Regions from separate parts of the Plantactinospora sp. WMMB782 genome, predicted to be linked through region 1. Evidence: riboswitches for the same ligand, from Rfam matches in the RefSeq annotation. Region 1 holds a riboswitch; each other region holds the start of a gene.

Region 1 (5,468 bases):
GCTGCTGCACCGGCTCGTCCGCCGTGACCGTCTGGTGGCCGCCGTCGGCGGTCGGCGTGAAGCGGTGGGTGGTGCGGTCCAGGTCGAACGGCATGACCTCGCGACCGCGTTCGGCGACCTCCGCCTGCCGTCGGGTGTCGGCGGGACCGGCCTCGTCCCGCCTCGCGTCGAGGACGACGAGCAGGGCGGCGGTCACGGCGACAGTGCCGAGTCCAGCGGTGAGCAGGAGTCGGCGGCGACTCCGCCGGTACGACGGCTCGGGCCGGACCTCGTCCCTGGGCGTCGGGCTGGCAGTCGTCGTGCTGTCAGTGGTCATCGGCGGCCTCCGCCAGTCGTCGCACGGCGGCCAGGATCGCCGGCCGTTCGTCGGGTGGGATCCGGTCGAGCAGCGCGGCGAACCGGGCCTCCCGGGCTGTGGCGAGCCGCTCGGCCGCACGGCGGCCCTGCCCGGTTAGGGTGAGCCAGACGCCCCGGCCGTCGCCGGCCGCATCCGCTCGTTCCACCCAACCACGGCCGGTGAGCTGGCCGACCAGCCGGCTGACCGTGCTCTTCTCCAGCCGCAGCCGGCGGGCCAACTCGACCTGGCGCAGTCCGCCCTCCCGGTCGATCTCGGCGAGGGCGTGCGCCTCGGAGACGGACATCGCCTGACCGCACGGGGTCTGCTCGGGCCGGTGCAGCCCGAACGCCCGGACGAACTGGCTGACGGCGTCCCGCATCTCGCGCGCCTCGTCGGCACTCATGGTTGTACGCTACAACCTATTCGGTGCAAGATACAACCAGTCGAAGACCATCAGTTCGCCGTCACCGGTGCCCTGTCACCCCGTCGAGGCGGACGACCCGCCACTGTGGTCGACGGCTGCCCGGAGCAGGATGGCGGTCTCCTCGTCGAAGGCGACCAGCCGGATCGACTCGACCGCCGACGGCGTGCAGCGGAGCGTCCGCACCGCCGTCTCGGCCGCCCGGTCGGCGGGAAACCCGTAGACCCCGGTGGCGATGGCCGGGAAGGCGACGCTGCGCGCGCCCACCTCGTCGGCGACGGCGAGGCAGCGGCGGTAGCAGGAGGCCAGCACCTCGGCCTCGTCGTGCCCGCCGCCTTCCCAGACCGGACCGACGGTGTGGATGACGTACCGGACGGGCGGGTCGAGGTCGAACGCGGGCGTCGCCACCGCCTCGCCGGGCGGGCAGGGGGCGATCGCCGCACCCGCCTCGGCCAGCCGGGGCCCGGCCGCCCGGTGGATGGCACCGTCCACACCGCCACCACCGAGCAGTGACTCGTTGGCTGCGGTGACGATCGCGTCCACGTGCTGCCGGGTGATGTCGCCCCGGACGACCTCGATGACTGCCATCGGCCGATGATGCCAGCCCGCCGGCCGGCCCGCCGCGAAACGCGACCGGCACGCCGCCCCAACGCGACCGCCCCGCCACCTGTCGGGCAGGGGCGGGGCGGTCGGTTGTCGGGCCGAGGCTAGAGCATCGAGACGTGTACGTGGTCGGTGTGGTCGCTGGGACCGCTGTAGGACCTCCAGCCCTCGCCCGGGAACCAGATCTCCTTGTACCAGATCACGTAGAGGATGCCGAGCCGGTCGGCGTTGCGGATCAGGAACGCGGCCAGGTCGTTGCCGTACTTCATCTGGTCGTCGTTGGCGGCCCGGCTGAACCCGGAGTTGCGCAGCGACCAGTCGCAGGCCCGACCCTTCGGGTGCTCGAACGGCCCACCGGGCCGGAAACAGCCGACGAACCGCTTGAAGCCCGCCCGGCGCACCTCGTTGTACATGTGCAGCGTCCGGGCCGTGATGCAGCCACCGGTGGTCGGGTCGTCCTTGTTGCAGGGCAGTCCCGGGAAACCGTCCGCCATCCCCGGCCCCGGCCGGGCTACCGGCGAGGTGGCCGACACCAGACCCTTGTCCGGCCGCGAGTTGCCGCCCACCAGGGCGAGCGCCTTCTTCGCGTCCGACTGCTCCTTCTTGATGATCTTCTCTTGGGCGGCCTGCTTGGCGACCTCGTCGTCGATCGCCTTCTTGGCCGCGCCGACCTCGTCCTTCGCCTGGTTGAGCGCCCGGAGCTTGCTGTTGTTGAACAGGTTCAGCTCGTTGAGCGCCGACATCCGCTGCATGAAGCCCCCGTCGGAGCCCTCGCTCGAGTTGTTGGACAGCAGCATCGAGATGGCACTGAGCTTGCCGCTGCGGTAGGACTCGGCCGCGATCTCGCTCGCCTCCGGCGCGAGCGCCGCCAGCTTCGCCTCGGCCTGCTTCAGCTCGTTGCCGAGCGCCTGCTGTCGCCGCTGCGACTTGACGCGCTCGGCCTTCGCCTCCGCGAGCCGCTTGCCGGCGCTGGCGAGCACGTCCCCGAGCAGCGGCGAGTCGGCTTCCTCCTGTGGGGCCGGCTTCGGCGCGGCTGACGCCTCGGACGGAACCGCGACCAGAGCTGCGGCGGTGAGCAGTGCCAGGGCAGTCGCCAGCCTTCGGCGTAGGGGTGCCCTCACATGTATCCCTTCCGTCGGCCGCCGACCGGGTTAGCTGACGGGTTCGGGATGGAAGTGGTCCCTACCGCTCTCGCGGATTCACCCCAGGGGAACGTGGGTCCCCGGCTCGCCGTGTGGCGATTAGGCGGCGATCAGCGCCGGCACCACACGGTATCCGGCTATGAACGGCAGACAGCATACCCGGTTTCACTTCCGGAATGGCAATACCCGTTCGCGGCCAAAAGCGTTGCCAGGCAACGACTATCAGTAATCACGGCCCGTCGTACGCATCGAAGGGCATGCTTTGCCCGCCATTATCCACCAACTGCTGTCGGCTATTCACCATCCGCACTGCCAACGTCCTGACGTGCGGAAACATGTCCAGGTTGGTCAGTGGGTGATTCTTCGACCACCGACCGCGCCACGGCCTTGTGCCGAAGAGCACACCGGCGACCGTACCGACCGGGAGCACACCGGCCGTCACCACGCCCCCGTGCCGGGACAGCCCGGAGCCGCGGACTCCGGGTCCGGTACGGCGTGTCGACCTCCCCGGATGCGCTCAGGTCCACCCCGTCACCGTCGGCCGCCGGGCTGGCTGTGGTCCGCCAGGTCGGTCTCGACCGGCAACGGCACGCCGCCGGCCGCCCGGACGTCCTCGGCCGCACCCCGCGGGCCGGCACCGCCGCGCGCCGGCAGGGCGATCCGCGCTCGGTCACGGCCGCCACCGCGCGCTCCCGGGGCCGGACCACCCGTCCGGGTGAGGATGAAGGCGGGCCGCGCGGGTAACCGCGGTCGTGAGGGTGCGGCGGGTTCCGCGATGGTGCGGCGGGTGGAGGAACGAGTGCGCGGACGCGCGGTACCGGCGACGACGACCGTCGGTGCCGCGCTGGCCGCCCAGGTGGTGCCGGCCCTGACGGTACTGCCGGGGATACGGCTGCGGTTCTTCCCCCGGCTGAGCGGACGCGGCTCTCCGGAGCACGTCGCGCTCACCTTCGACGACGGTCCCGATCCGGCTTCCACCCCGCTCTTCGTCGAGACGCTCGCCGCACACCGGACCCGCGCCACGTTCTTCCTGCTCGGGTCGATGCTGGCCCGCGCACCCGAACTCGGCCTGGACCTCGCCGCCGCCGGGCACGAGGTGGCGGTGCACGGTTGGGCCCACCAGAACCTGCTGCTACGCGGCCCGCACGCCACCTACCGGGACCTGGCCCGGACCCGCGAGTTGATCGGCGCGGTGACCGGTCGGGTGCCCCGGTTCTTCCGACCGCCGTACGGGGTACTCAGCGCCGCCGCGCTGGTGGCCGCCCGGCGACTGGACCTGACGCCGGTGCTCTGGACCTGTTGGGGGCGGGACTGGACCCGGACGGCCACCCGCGCCTCGGTACTCGACACGCTTCGCGACGGGCTGGCCGGCGGCGGCACCGTGCTGCTGCACGACTCGGACTGCACCTCCGCACCGGGCGCCTGGCGGGCGAGTCTGGCCGCCCTGCCGTACCTGTTGGAGGAGTGCCTGCGTCGAGGCTGGCAGGTCGGTCCGCTCGGCGAACACGGCTGACGACATCGTCAGGGCCCGACCGACCCGGATGCACCGACCCGGGATGCTCACCGGGCCAGGCCCAGCCGGCTGGGCCCACCCGGCTCAGCCCAGCCGGCTCAGCTAACCCGGTCGGTCAACTCGCCCGGTACCGCCTGGGCGCGCCCGCCGGGTACGGCCCGCGGTGCCGGGGTGGGAGTGCCGGTCACCGGATGCGTCCCGGACCGGGGGTGCCGGACCCGGGTCACCACGCCGAGGTGTGCCCGCCGGGCGGCCTGGAGCGCGCTGAACAGCCCGTACGCCCCGCGACCCACCAGCCGGTGCTTCAGCCCGGCCGTCCCGCCGGGTGGTTGGTAGCCGGCCGGCGGCAGGTGTGCCCGGTACCGGGTGACGATCTCGGCGAAGAACTCCCGGCGGCGCTCCGGCGGCACCCGCCGGGGGTGACCGAGCACCTGCAACAGGTGCCAGATCATCCGCTGGAAGATCAGGTGACGCAGTTCGGCCGAGATCGCCGGCTCGGCGTCGAGTCGGGCCAGCACCCGGTCCCAGTGCACGAAGACCTCGAAGTGCCGATCGCTGGGCGTCGCGGTGATCGCCCCTTCGGGGCGCTGCCGGTAGGCGTAACAGCACCTGTCCAGCAGGGTGATCCGCTCGGCGGCGAACATCAGCGGGAAGCTGAACGAGACGTCCTCGTACCAGCCGGGGTCGAAGGTCAGGCCCAGGTCGAGCAGGAACCGGCGGCGGATCACCTTGTTGCAGGTGATGTGCAGCACCGACAGCAGGGCCGGCCGCTCGCGCAGGGTGAACGCCTCCGGCACCGGCCTGCCGGCACCGACCTGGGCGAGTCCCAGGTGCCGCGTCCCGCCGTTCGGGTAATGCCTGGTGTAAGCGGTGACCAGCAGGTCCGGCCGGGTTCGGGTCAACCGCTCGGCGACGGCGCCGAGACTGCCCCCGGGCAGCCAGTCGTCGCCGTCGACGAACCAGACGTACTCGCCGGTGGCCCGGGACAGGCCGGCGTTGCGGGCCGGCCCGAGACCCTGGTTGTGGTCGAGGGTGACCACCAGCAGCCGGGGGTCGCGGGCGGCGTACCGGGCCAGGATCGCGGCGGAGCCGTCGGTGGATCCGTCGTCCACCGCCACCACCTCGAGGTCCCGGAAGGACGGGTCGAGAATCGAGTCCAGGCATTCGGCCAGGTACTCCCGCACCTGGTAGACCGGGACGATCACGCTGAGCATGGTCACCGTGGGCAACCTCCAGTGGAGGGCGGAGACCGAATCGTAGCGCGGGGTAATCGTCCGGTGAGCGTTCAGTAACTACCGAGTGACCAAATTGTGATTTGTCGCTTTGGCGGAATCCGCCGGCTCAGAGCCCCGCCACCCAGTTCCACAGGTCGACCACCCACTCGGTCTGGCGCAGGTACGCCACCCCGACCCCGGTGAGGAAGATCCCGGTGACCAGATGCGCGCCCCGGGC
Region 2 (5,468 bases), 4.7 Mb from region 1:
ATCTTGAAGTACGAGCCAGGCCGGGTGATTGTCAGTTGCCGGTGCAGCACGCTGAGGTTGGAGGGGGACTCGGGTACGACGATCCCGTCGGCGGGCCACTCGGCGGCGAGTGCCCCGAAGAGCGCGTCCGGGGAGAGCGGGGTGTCGCCGGCCGCCTCCGGCGGGGCGGGCCGGGGCGGCGGCAGCGGTCGGTCGCTCGGCGGCAGCCGCTCGGCCAGCCCGGCGCAGGCCAGCGTCACGTCGCCGACCAGGCTGTCCCCGACCGGCGCCCGGGCCGCCTCGGCGGGGTCGTCGGTGACGTGCAGCAGTCGGGTCCCGTCCGGTAGGTAGCCCCGCCGCCCCGGGACGTACGGGTAGTAACGGAACACCGGGGCACCGATCACCAGTACGGTGTCGTAGCCGACCAGTTTCTCGGCCAGCGGCCCGATCGCCGGCGGCAGCAGCCCCTGGAACTGGGGGTGCTGCTGGGGGAAGCCGACCCGGTCGGCGAACGGCGGCTGCCAGACCGGTGCCCGGGTCCGTTCGGCGAGGGCGACCGCCTCGGCCCAGCCGCCGGCCCGGTCGACCCCGGAGCCGATCACCAGCATGGGCTGCCGGCTGCTCGCCAGGATCTCGGCGAACCGGTCCAGTTCCGCCGGATCGGGCGCGATCCGGGTGCTCACCCGGCGTACCTGGGCGGTGCCGTTGGCCGGTTCGTCCCAGTCGTCCAGCGGCAGGGAGAGGTAGACCGGCCCGGCCGGCGGCTGTACCGCGGTGGCCAGCGCCCGCATGAACGCCTCAGGGATGTCCTGGGCGCGCAGCGGCTCGTGGCTCCACTTGACGTACGGCTCGGGAAGTTGGGTGGGGCGCACGTTCGTCAGCATCGGCTCCGACAGGCTCATCGTCCGGGTCTGCTGGCCGGCGGTAACGATCATGGGTGTCTTGTTGTGCCAGGCGGTGACGAGGCTGCCCATCGCGTTCCCGGTGCCGGGCGCGGTGTGCAGGTTTACGTGCACCGGACGGCCGCTGGACTGGGCGTAGCCGTCCGCCATCGCGACCGCCGACGCCTCCTGTAGGGCCAGCACGTACGCGAAGTCGGCCGGAAAGTTCTTCAGAAATGGCTCCTCGGTGGAGCCGGGGTTGCCGAACAGGGTGGTCAGGCCCAGGGAACGGAGCAGGTCGTAGGTCGCTTCGTGCACCGTTGTCATCGAAAGGAGCCTCCTGGTGTCCTCGTCCCATACTCGGGCGACCGGGCTAAGCCGGTCATTTCCGTCATACCGCACCCGTACATGATCATGCCGGTTTATCTGCGCGACCGTCCGTGACCGTCGGGTGGCCCCCGGAGCTCCAAATCGCGGTCCTGCTCACTGTTTTCGCTGCTCACTGGGCTTGGCAACAGCCGAACGCGGACAGTAATGTCGGCAAGTCCGCCATCGGCCCCTTGGTCACCGCCTGGTGACACCGGTGCGGACCCGCTTAATCGTTCTGTGACGAGCCGGGGACCCACAGTTATCTGGGGTGAATCTTCGGGCTACGGCCCGGGGTAGGGCGGCCTTCCCGCCCGAATCCGTCAGCTAACCCGGTAGGCGGTGTCGGAAGGAGTAGTTGTTCGTGCCGCATCACCCGGGCTCCGGCCCGTCCCCCCAGTTTCCTCGCTGCGTCGCGGCGCCGCTCCCGGCCGCCGCGACAGCCGTACCGGACCACCCGGTCCCCGGCCGGGGCCCGATCCTGATCCGATAGCGGGCTGTGCCGCGGAGGTCGTCGACGCGCGGGTCGTCCCGGGCGCGCCGACCGGCTCGCCGGCAGGTCCCGGTACCGCGCCGCAGGCCGGCGGCGACGGATCGTGGTGGCGCTGATTCCACCGGTACGCCGACAGCGGTGTCCCCACCCCTGGGCACATCGTGGGTCCCTCCGTCTCCGCCATGTCCGTCGGCGCGCGCCTTTCCGGTGCCATTCCGCGCGATTTCCCGGCACATTCCGGCAGCGATAAGAAACGTCGCGTCACCACCCCGTCCCCCGGTAGTGGTGGCACGCATTCCCCTGGAGGACAACGTTGAAGCACGCAATTAACGGGCGGTTCAGGACTGCCATGTCGGGCCGCCGGAACCGGCTCGCACTCGCCTCGGCAGCGGTGCTCGCCGCCGCCGCCTCGACCGGGGTCGTGCTGGCCTCGACCGGCTCGCCCGGGGCACCGGGGACCGGCTCGACGGTCGCCGTCGCCGAGGTCGGCGCCCCCGTCGCGGATCAGGCCGGAGCGGCCGCCACCACCGCGCCGCGGACGACGGCGCCGCAGACCACCGCCCCGGCGACCGAGACACCGACCACGGCACCGGCCAGCAAGGCGGCCAAGGTGGCCAAGGCGGCTCCGACCAGCGCCCCGAGCAAGCGGCCGGCACCGCCCGCGACCAAGCTGCTGGACTACGATTTCCAGACCCAGATCAACGGCTGGTACTGCGGCCCGGCGGCCACCCGGATCGCGCTCACCGTCCGGGACAAGCAGCCGAGCCAGGACTCCGTCGCCGCCGACCTCGGCACCACGACGAGCGGCACGAACTCGGCCCAGGACACCACCCGGGTGCTCAACAAGATCATCGGTACCGACTTCTACCGCACCACGGCCATCCCGGGCGGCGCGGCCACCCCGGCCCAGATGGACCGGCTCCAGGCGGACGTGGTGCACGCCGTCACCAGCGGATACGCCGTGGTGGTGAACATCGCCGGCTCGGCCACCGACCTCGACGGCGGCTGGCACAGCTACCCGGGCGGGCACTACCTGACGGTGGTCGGCTACCGCGACGACGGCCGTACGGTGAAGATCGCCGACCCGGCCATCCCCGGCGAGGACAGCAACTACTGGATGAGCACCATCGACCTGGCGAACTGGGCGGCCACCCGCGGCTACTCCTCCTGACCCGCCCCACCCTCCCGCACGGGTGTAAGGGCCCCCTCCCATCGCATTTTGTCTAGGAGGGGGCCCTTCCTTACACCCGTGCGGGTCACTGGCCCTCCCACACCGCCTTGGCGCCTGTGTCACCGGTGCGGAACACGTAGTAGAGGGCGGCGCCGGCCGCGGCCAGGGCCAACACCCCGAGCACGAGGCTCAGCACCGGTGAACCCGTGGCGGCCGGTGCGGCGCCGGCGGCCGCGCCGTCCGTGCCGTCCCCGTCGGCGGTCGCGGCTGGCCGGGTGGCGGCGGTGCGGGGCTTGACGAGGAGGACCAGCGCCAGGGTCAGCACGCCGAGCGCGATGGTCGCGTACAGGGTGTTGGTGCCGAGATCCTGGTGCTCCGCCAGCCGGGGGACGTACTCCGGGCTGACCCGGTTGCGCGATTCGAGGCGGGCGAGGAAACGGTCACCGGAGAGCTTGGCCATCAGCGCCGCGACCGGGGTGGCGACGGCGAGCAGCCCCAGCACCCAGCGCAGGTGCGGGCGGACGAACGGCAGGAACGCGTACCCGACCGCGGCCAGCGCGAGCAGTGGCACGAAGACCACCGCGGCATGGACCAGGAAGGGGTGGGCGGGAATGCCCATGAACTCCTCGAGCACCGGAGCCTCCTCGGCGACAGATCGGATCGGCGAAAGACAGGGTGGGACGACCGGCGTACGGGCCGGTGGCGGAAAGCTCCGGCAGCCTGGCAGGCGTGCGGACCGTTGACATGGTGCCCGTGGCACTGGTCCTTGACAAGGGTCGGCGGACTTCGACCGGCGGTCCGGACCAGCGTCAGTTCACTGTGGACCTTCGTCGGACGTGGCCGCGGCCACCGGCGCCTCGCCGACGACGTACTCGGTGTACTCGGCGACCGGGGTGAAGCCGAGCCGGTCGTAGAGCTTGTGCGCGGCGGTGTTCTCCGCTGCGACGTTCAGCGCCACCGTGTCGACGGCCTCCAGCAGCCGCCGGCAGAGCGTCGCCACCACGGTGCTGCCCAGCCCCTGCCCCCGGTACGCCGGAGCGGTCGTCACGTTGCCCAGCGCGCTCACCCGGTAGCGCGGTGACCAGACGTGCACCCCGGCGACGGCGACCAGCCCACCGTCCCGGCGCAGCCCGACGTAGTGACCGGTCTCGACCATCCGCGGGTCGAACCAGTTGCCCGGATACGCCGCCTGGTAGAACGCGGTCAGCTCCGGTACGTCCGCCTCGGTCAGCACCTCGCCGGCCGGCGCGACCCGGGCCAGCCGGTCCGGGTCGGTGAGCGCCATCTTCAGGTGCGCCCCGCGCGTCCGGACCGGGTACTCCCGGGCCAGCACCTCCACGCCGCCGGGGGAGAGGTGCGCCTCGAAGTGCCGGGGCAGCAGCGGGAGGAGACCGGTGAGCAGTTCGGTAAGTGGTGCCGGGGAGCGGTGCAGTGCCAGCAGCACCGGCCTGGGCGCACCGTGGTAGAGCAGCGCCACGGCCTCGCCGCACCGGTACCAGTTGGTGTACGGCCAGTAGAAGTCGTCGAGGTCGCCGAGTTCGTACGCGTGCAGGTGCGGGTCGCGGCGCAGCAGGTCGGCCAGCTCGTTACGGTCGTGGCTGGTCCTGATCATCGTCACCGGGGCATCATGGCACAGCCCGCGAGCACCCTCGGCGCAACGCCACCCAGCCGCCCACGGGTCCCCGCCCACGGGTCCCCGCCTCAGGAGCACCGGCAGGCGAGGGGGCGCGGTCAGGGGACCGGGGCGGGGCGGGGTGTCGGTACCGGCGGGGGCGTACCGGCACCGGCCACCTGCCGGCGGGCCTCGTCGAGGAACCCGTCGGCGTAGTGCTGCTCCGGGAAGTCGCCGAGATAACGGGTCCGGGTCCGCCACCGGGTCTCGGCCAGCGGATCGCTCTCCAGCAACCGGTCCAGCACCTCGTCCAGGTTGGACAGTTCCGGGTCCAGCACGTAGCCCGAGCCGGCCAGCGGGAAGCCCTCGACGAACCGGTCGCCCTCGCCGACCCGGTCGGTGACCGCGTACGGCTTGCCCGAGTAGAGGTAGTCGGAGATCACCGCGGAGACGTCCGAGACCAGCGCGTCGGAGGCGTTGACGCAGTCGACAAGGCTCATCTTCCGGGCCGCGTCGGCGCCGAATACGTGCCGCCGGCCGGTGCCGGCCCGGTGCTCGGCGAGGAGCTGCTCGATCCGGGCGAGCTGCCGGGCCGACGCCGGGTTCTGCGAGGTGTAGGGGTGGGCGCGCAGGACCACCGTCACGCCCCGGTCCAGCAGCCGGCGGACCAGCTTCTCGCCGACCGGCAGCGAGCAGTGGTCGACGTCGGCGTTGTGCCCGGTCCAGGTCGGCGTGTAGAGCACCACCTTGTCGGCCCGGTCCCGGATCGGCTCCCGGCGTACCGCGATCGATTCCACCTGCGGACGGCCGACGATCGCGAACTTCTCCCGGGGAATCGTCACGCCGTTGCGGGCGTACCTGTCGATCGCCGCCTGCCCGGCCACGAAGATCCGGTCGAAGATCGCGGAGACCGGGTTGGCGCTCGGCGCCTTGTCGCTGTCGCCGTGGTGCAGCTGGATGTGCGTG
Region 3 (5,468 bases), 320 kb from region 1:
GTCCCGCTGGCGGCCACTGAGATGACGAGCCCCGGGGCCCGGGGCCGGGGGCTTTCGACATTCTGACGCCGGCCGCAGCCGGCCCTGGTGCCTGGTTGCTCGGCACCTGGTTGTCGGTCGTGGGTTCGCGACGTCACCGACGACGAAGACCGCAGCCAGATCCGCGCCGGCACCGGACGGTGTCATGGCCGCCCTACGCAACGCCGCCATCAGCGCACTACAGACCGCCGGCACCACCAACATCGCCGCCGCCAACCGACACCACGCCCGCGACAGCACCCGCCCACTGGCACTAATTCGGCATCACCTAACGACTTCGCCGGAGCCCTGACACTCCACCATCCTCTCGTCAGGAGTTGCAGAAGCCATCATGAAGCCGGAATGAAACCGCTGACTGCTTGGCTGGCTACTGGTCGAGGCTGAGCGTCCGAGGGTTGTCCCCCTGATGGTGGGCGGATTCAGCCAGTTTCCTGACCGGCTGTCGGCAGTCCTCGCGGACAGGCAATCAAGAAAAGGAGCCACGTGTATGAAGATCAGACGTACCCTGATGGCGGCAGCGATCGTCGGCTCGGCAGTGCTCGCGATTGGCGGCGCCTCGATGACCGCAAGCGCTTCCGAGGTCTCCGGGCAGTCGTCGGCCGGCGAACGGGTCCTGACCCCGGCAGGATGGCGGAAACTGGGCACCTATTCCGAGGCCCAGTGCTACGAGCACGCCCGAACGTGGAATGCGAGGCCAGGCTTTTACGCCGAGTGTCGCAATGCCACTGGCATCACAGCCGAACTGTGGGTGTACCAGTACTGAGCCGTTGCCAGCAGCACCCGTACCGCCGTGACCGTATCCATCGTGGACACCGCCTGCCACGGCATCGGTGACCGCAGTCGACAAGAGAAGGAGAAAGACGTGCGTACAAGGGGAGCGCTCGCCGCGCTGCTGATGGTCGCAGGGCTTACCGTGACCGCCATGACCGGTAGCGCCGCTCATGCGTCGGCGTCGACCGGCGTCGACCGAAGCCACACCGGGTCGCCTTCCAGCGAGTCGCTGAGGCCGGTCTGGGACTACTACGCCTCCTACACGGACCTTGCGAGCTGCATAAGCAGGGGTGAGAAGGGCTATGGCGGCGGCCTGGAGTGGGAGGAGTACCAGTGCTACTACGTGGCGCCGTCCTTGTACGACTTGTACGTCAACGCATGGTGGGGCTGATTGGTTCGACCAGGACAAGCGTCCATTCCGGCCGCAGGCGACCCAAGAAGGTCCGGAGTCTCCAGACACTTCGGAGCGCTGGGGCGGCGGTACGTGTCGTGATCCGCAACTAGGGAGGAACAAAATGCCGAAACGGGTAACGGTCACACTGGCCATGGTGGCGGCGCTCCTTGCCACAATCGCATTCAGTCCCCCTGCGCAGGCTTCTCCTGCCCCTGAGACGGTCGCCTCTGCGCAAACCGTCGAACCACTCATCGACGAGCGGGCGTGTAATGCCAGTCAGCTGCCGCGTCAAATCTGGCTGACCTACACATCACGTCCGACACGGTGCTTCGGCGGCACCGTCGGTAGCTTCAACCTGGGCAACAATCCCGCGACTCCCGTCCAATGGCTCTCATCCGGGGATTACCACGGCACCATTTACTGCGTCGGCCTAACCCTGCCGTTCGGCCCAGCGACCGATGCGCTGTTGAAGAGGACATGCACTCGCCTCGAGATCCGTCCGGCAAGCTGATGTAGCTGCAACACCCACAGTGGGTGGTGGCGCGGGGTGTGCGACTGGCTATCCACTCCGCCCACCACCCCACGGTCGCCGGGTCGCCCGGGGCATTTCAGCCCGGGCTCCCACACAACGAACGTGACAGCCTTCCGTCATTGCGCTCTTCCCGCCTATCCGTCAGGACTCATTGCCGATACGGGCACGGGTTGCCGGCGGCACCCGTCGGGCAGGCAGCCCGCGCTCTGCGCCGCCCTGGCCGCCCCGGCGGCGGTACTGGCCAGCCTGCTGCCCGCCCGCCGGGCCGCCCGGGCACCCCTCGTCGCAGCCCTCGGCAACGAGTGACAGCCTGCGTCCGAACCCACCGACGGGGATGGTCAGCGCTCCCGCGACTCGCACAGTCACCATCAGAACTCACCGATAGTTAGCGGCATCTTAAGTTTCCGGCCGGTACCGGCGATATTTGTCCGGATACATCCGCCCGAAGCAGGAGGAACGTGAATTCGGCTCTGACAACTCCACGTATCCCCGGGCGGCAACTGCCGGTAGGCTCGGCTCCGGTCTCCGCCGGGCGGCGCCCTCCGGCGCCTGCGGGGGCCGTCGCCTAATCGCCACGCGGCGAGCCGGGGAACCACGTACCAGGGGTGCATCCGCGCCAGCGGTAGGGATCTTCCGTCCCGAACCCGTCAGCTAACCCGGTCGGCGGCTGACGGAAGGACACTGTCATATGCCGTTCCTGGCACCCACCCGACACGCTCCGGCGTCCGCGCGGAACGCCTCGGGACCGTCCCGGAAGCTCGCGACCACCGCGGCGCTCACCCTGGGCATGGTCCTCGCGGCGCTCGGCGGCGCACCCGCCGCCGCGGCACCGGAGTACGCGACCCCCGGGGCGCTGGCCGCGGCTCCCGGCGGCGACGACATCGACGGAGGCACCGACAGCCTGCGCGAGCAGCTTCAGGCCGCCAGCAAGGGCTATCTGAACGCCAAGAACAAGTTGGACAACTCCGTCAAGCGGCAGAAGGAACTGAACCAGCAGCTTGCCGCGCTGCGCGCCGAGGTGGCGACCCGGAGCGAACGGGTCGCCGAGATGGGCAACATGGCGTACCGGACCGGCCGGCTCGGGCAGGTCTCCGCGCTGCTCAACAGCGGCTCGCCGACCAGCCTGGTGGACCGGGCCGCCGCACTCGACACGATCTCGGCGAACGAGAGCCGGGAACTGCGCGGGTTGCAGGAGAGCCTGGACAAGGAAACCCAGGCCAAGGCCGCGCTCGACAAGGAGATCGGCGAGCAGCGCAAGCAGGTCGAGGTGATGGAGACCCGCAAGAAGCAGGCCGAACGGGCGCTCGCGGCGGCGAACAACAGCGGCGGCGCGGGCTCGGGGATCAGCGGCAGCGGCGGCGGTTCCGCCCGGCCGGCACCCCGCAACCCCGACGGCTCCTTCCCGGACGAGTCGTGCAGTCTCGACGACCCGACCACCAGCGGCTGCATCACCCCGCGCACCCTGCACGCGCTCAAGCAGGCCCAGGCGGCCGGCTTCACCCGGTTCGTCTCCTGCTTCCGCAGCGGTGGCAGCGGCGAGCACCCGAAGGGCCAGGCCTGCGACTTCGCCGCCCAGAAGAACGGGTTCGGCGGAGTGGCGACCGGTGGCGACCGGACGTACGGCAACAACCTGGCGGCGTACTACGTGCGCAACGCCAACCGGCTCGGCGTGCTGTACGTGATCTGGTTCAAGCAGATCTGGCTGCCGAGCAGTGGCTGGAAGACGTACAACGGGGGCAACGGGGACCCGTCGAGCGACCACACCAACCACGTACACCTCTCGATGAACTGAGGATCGGTCGCGTAACCTGTCGCGGACCGCCGGCACCGCCCGCCACCCCTGGGCAGTGCCGGCGGTCCGCTTTCCGGTCAGGCCGCGACCGCCGGCCGGGTAACCCGCTCGGGTACCCCGGTCAGCAGCCGATCCGGCTCGAACCGAGCGCCACGTCGTCGAACCAGAGCGTGTCGGCGCCCTCGCCGTAGCTCTCCCAGCCCAGCCGCAGGTCGGTGAGGTTCGGCCGCCAGTTGGCCCGGTTGTACCACTGCCCGTCGACGTCGTGCGTGGGCGTGCCGTCGGCGGTCAGCCCGGTCACCGCGGTCCCGTTGACCCAGGTGGAGAGCCGGCCCTGCGTGCCGTCGACCATGAACTCCAGGCAGGACCACTGGTTGACCGGCAGCGGCATGCTGAGCGCCACGCCGTTCGGGCTCTGCTCCGGCAGGGTGGCGTCGTCCGAGGCGCGGTTCCACTGCAACGCGCCGTTCTGCCCGCCCATCCGCAGGTCACGGTTGCCGTCGGCGGCGTCGCGCATGGCCAGGAAGGTCACGTGCGAGGTCGGCAGCGCGGTGGTGTGCCGTACCCAGAGCCGGGCGTAGCGCACCGCGCCGACCCCGCTCAGGTCGCGGGTGGAGCCGACGAAGACGTGGTTGCAGTAGCCGACCGCGCCGTTGACGCGTACCGAGCGGGTGCCCTGGTGCGCGACCGAGGTGTCGATGCTGGCGGTGCCGCTGCCCGAGCAGTCCGGGTAGCTGACCGCCCAGTCGCCCGACGGCGTGGCGCCGGTCTGGTTCTCGAAGCCGTCGCAGAGCACCGCCGTGCCGCAGCCGCTCGGCGGCGGGGTGTTCGGCGGCGTGGTCGGCGGCGGGGTGAGCGTCGGCGGGGCGCTCGTCGGCGGGGTGGTCGGCGGTTGGCTGGTCGGCGGCGCGGTGCTCGGCGGGGTTGTCGGCTCGGCGCCGTTGCACGGCTCGCCGTTCAGGGTGAACCCGGTCGGTGCCGCCGAGCTGGCCGAATACGTGCCCTGCACGCCGAACTCGGTCGAGCCGCCGGCCGGCAGCGACCCGTTCCAGGCCACGTTCCGGGCGGTCACGGTCGCCCCCGACTGGGTGACCTGGGCGTTCCAGCCGTTGGTGATCCGCTGGTCGCCACCGTAGGTCCAGGTCACGGTCCAGCCGTTGACCGCGACGTCCCCGGCGGTCACCTTGACCGCGGCGGTGAAGCCACCCGTCCACTGGTTGGCCTGGTAGTCGACCCGGCAGCCGGCTGCGGCCTGGGCGGCCGGCGCCAGGCCGGTGCCGAGCACGGCGACGCTGCTCGCGGCGATCGCGGTCATCGCGGCCAGGGCCAGCGAGACGCGACGGTACGGTGCGGAGATCCGCATGGGAGTTCCTCTCGGACGACTGCCGGCGCCGTCGCCGTGGCTGGCGCGTGCCGGCAGTGCGGTTACGACGACGAGCGACGCGGTACGCCCGACGCGTACCGGCCTCGTTGTGCTGCCGTGACCGGCTCCCCTGGTCACCCGACCACCACGACGCCCCGGCCAGCCCGTACCCGGTCGCCCCGTGACGGCGGCCGACCAAGCTTAAAGACAACCATCGATGCGAGCAAACACCGGAGCGGGTTCTTCCGTGATCAGGGAGTGTCCGGCCGGCTCCGGCAGGCCGAACGCTCCCTGATCACGGCAGGGCACCGCGATCTGGACCGGGAGCTGGCGCTGCGCGGAACGTACGTCGAGCTGCGTACCCGCAGCGCCCACAGCCGCACGACGTCACGCCGGGCTTCCGCCGGCAGCATCACCGGTATGAAGCTTTCACCGCCCTGGCGAAAAGCCCTGCTCACCCTGCACGTGGTCACCGCGGTCGGCTGGCTGGGAATCGACGTGGTGCTGCTGACCCTCGGTGTGGCCGGAGCACGCGGCGCCGATCCCGACCTGGTCTATCCGGCGGCGGCGCTGGTCG

Evidence for each region. Region 1 has a riboswitch for cyclic di-AMP ahead of ACN28A_RS05820 (coiled-coil domain-containing protein). Riboswitches for the same ligand answer to the same signal wherever they lie in the genome.
Region 2: it holds a riboswitch for cyclic di-AMP, as region 1 does, so the genes downstream of both, ACN28A_RS27115 (C39 family peptidase) here and ACN28A_RS05820 (coiled-coil domain-containing protein) in region 1, are expected to answer to the same signal.
Region 3: it holds a riboswitch for cyclic di-AMP, as region 1 does, so the genes downstream of both, ACN28A_RS04340 (coiled-coil domain-containing protein) here and ACN28A_RS05820 (coiled-coil domain-containing protein) in region 1, are expected to answer to the same signal.

The regions. Positions count from the first base shown of each region.
Region 1 is NZ_JBMHMC010000007.1:865,144-870,611, forward strand. It holds gene ACN28A_RS05805 (hypothetical protein) at 1-316, opposite strand, end outside; gene ACN28A_RS05810 (MarR family winged helix-turn-helix transcriptional regulator) at 306-740, opposite strand; gene ACN28A_RS05815 (O-acetyl-ADP-ribose deacetylase) at 816-1,346, opposite strand; gene ACN28A_RS05820 (coiled-coil domain-containing protein) at 1,466-2,482, opposite strand; cyclic di-AMP (ydaO/yuaA leader) riboswitch at 2,486-2,619, opposite strand; gene ACN28A_RS05825 (polysaccharide deacetylase family protein) at 3,303-4,016, shown strand; gene ACN28A_RS05830 (glycosyltransferase family 2 protein) at 4,115-5,230, opposite strand; gene ACN28A_RS05835 (hypothetical protein) at 5,358-5,468, opposite strand, start outside.
Region 2 is NZ_JBMHMC010000007.1:5,579,350-5,584,817, forward strand. It holds gene mdlC (benzoylformate decarboxylase) at 1-1,187, opposite strand, end outside; cyclic di-AMP (ydaO/yuaA leader) riboswitch at 1,443-1,583, shown strand; gene ACN28A_RS27115 (C39 family peptidase) at 2,069-2,890, shown strand; gene ACN28A_RS27120 (hypothetical protein) at 2,976-3,524, opposite strand; gene ACN28A_RS27125 (GNAT family N-acetyltransferase) at 3,705-4,502, opposite strand; gene ACN28A_RS27130 (CDP-glycerol glycerophosphotransferase family protein) at 4,622-5,468, opposite strand, start outside.
Region 3 is NZ_JBMHMC010000007.1:543,746-549,213, forward strand. It holds gene ACN28A_RS04320 (hypothetical protein) at 527-802, shown strand; gene ACN28A_RS04325 (hypothetical protein) at 830-1,201, shown strand; gene ACN28A_RS04330 (hypothetical protein) at 1,326-1,715, shown strand; gene ACN28A_RS04335 (hypothetical protein) at 1,839-2,042, shown strand; cyclic di-AMP (ydaO/yuaA leader) riboswitch at 2,289-2,417, shown strand; gene ACN28A_RS04340 (coiled-coil domain-containing protein) at 2,425-3,528, shown strand; gene ACN28A_RS04345 (cellulose-binding domain-containing protein) at 3,650-4,891, opposite strand; gene ACN28A_RS04350 (hypothetical protein) at 5,150-5,468, shown strand, end outside.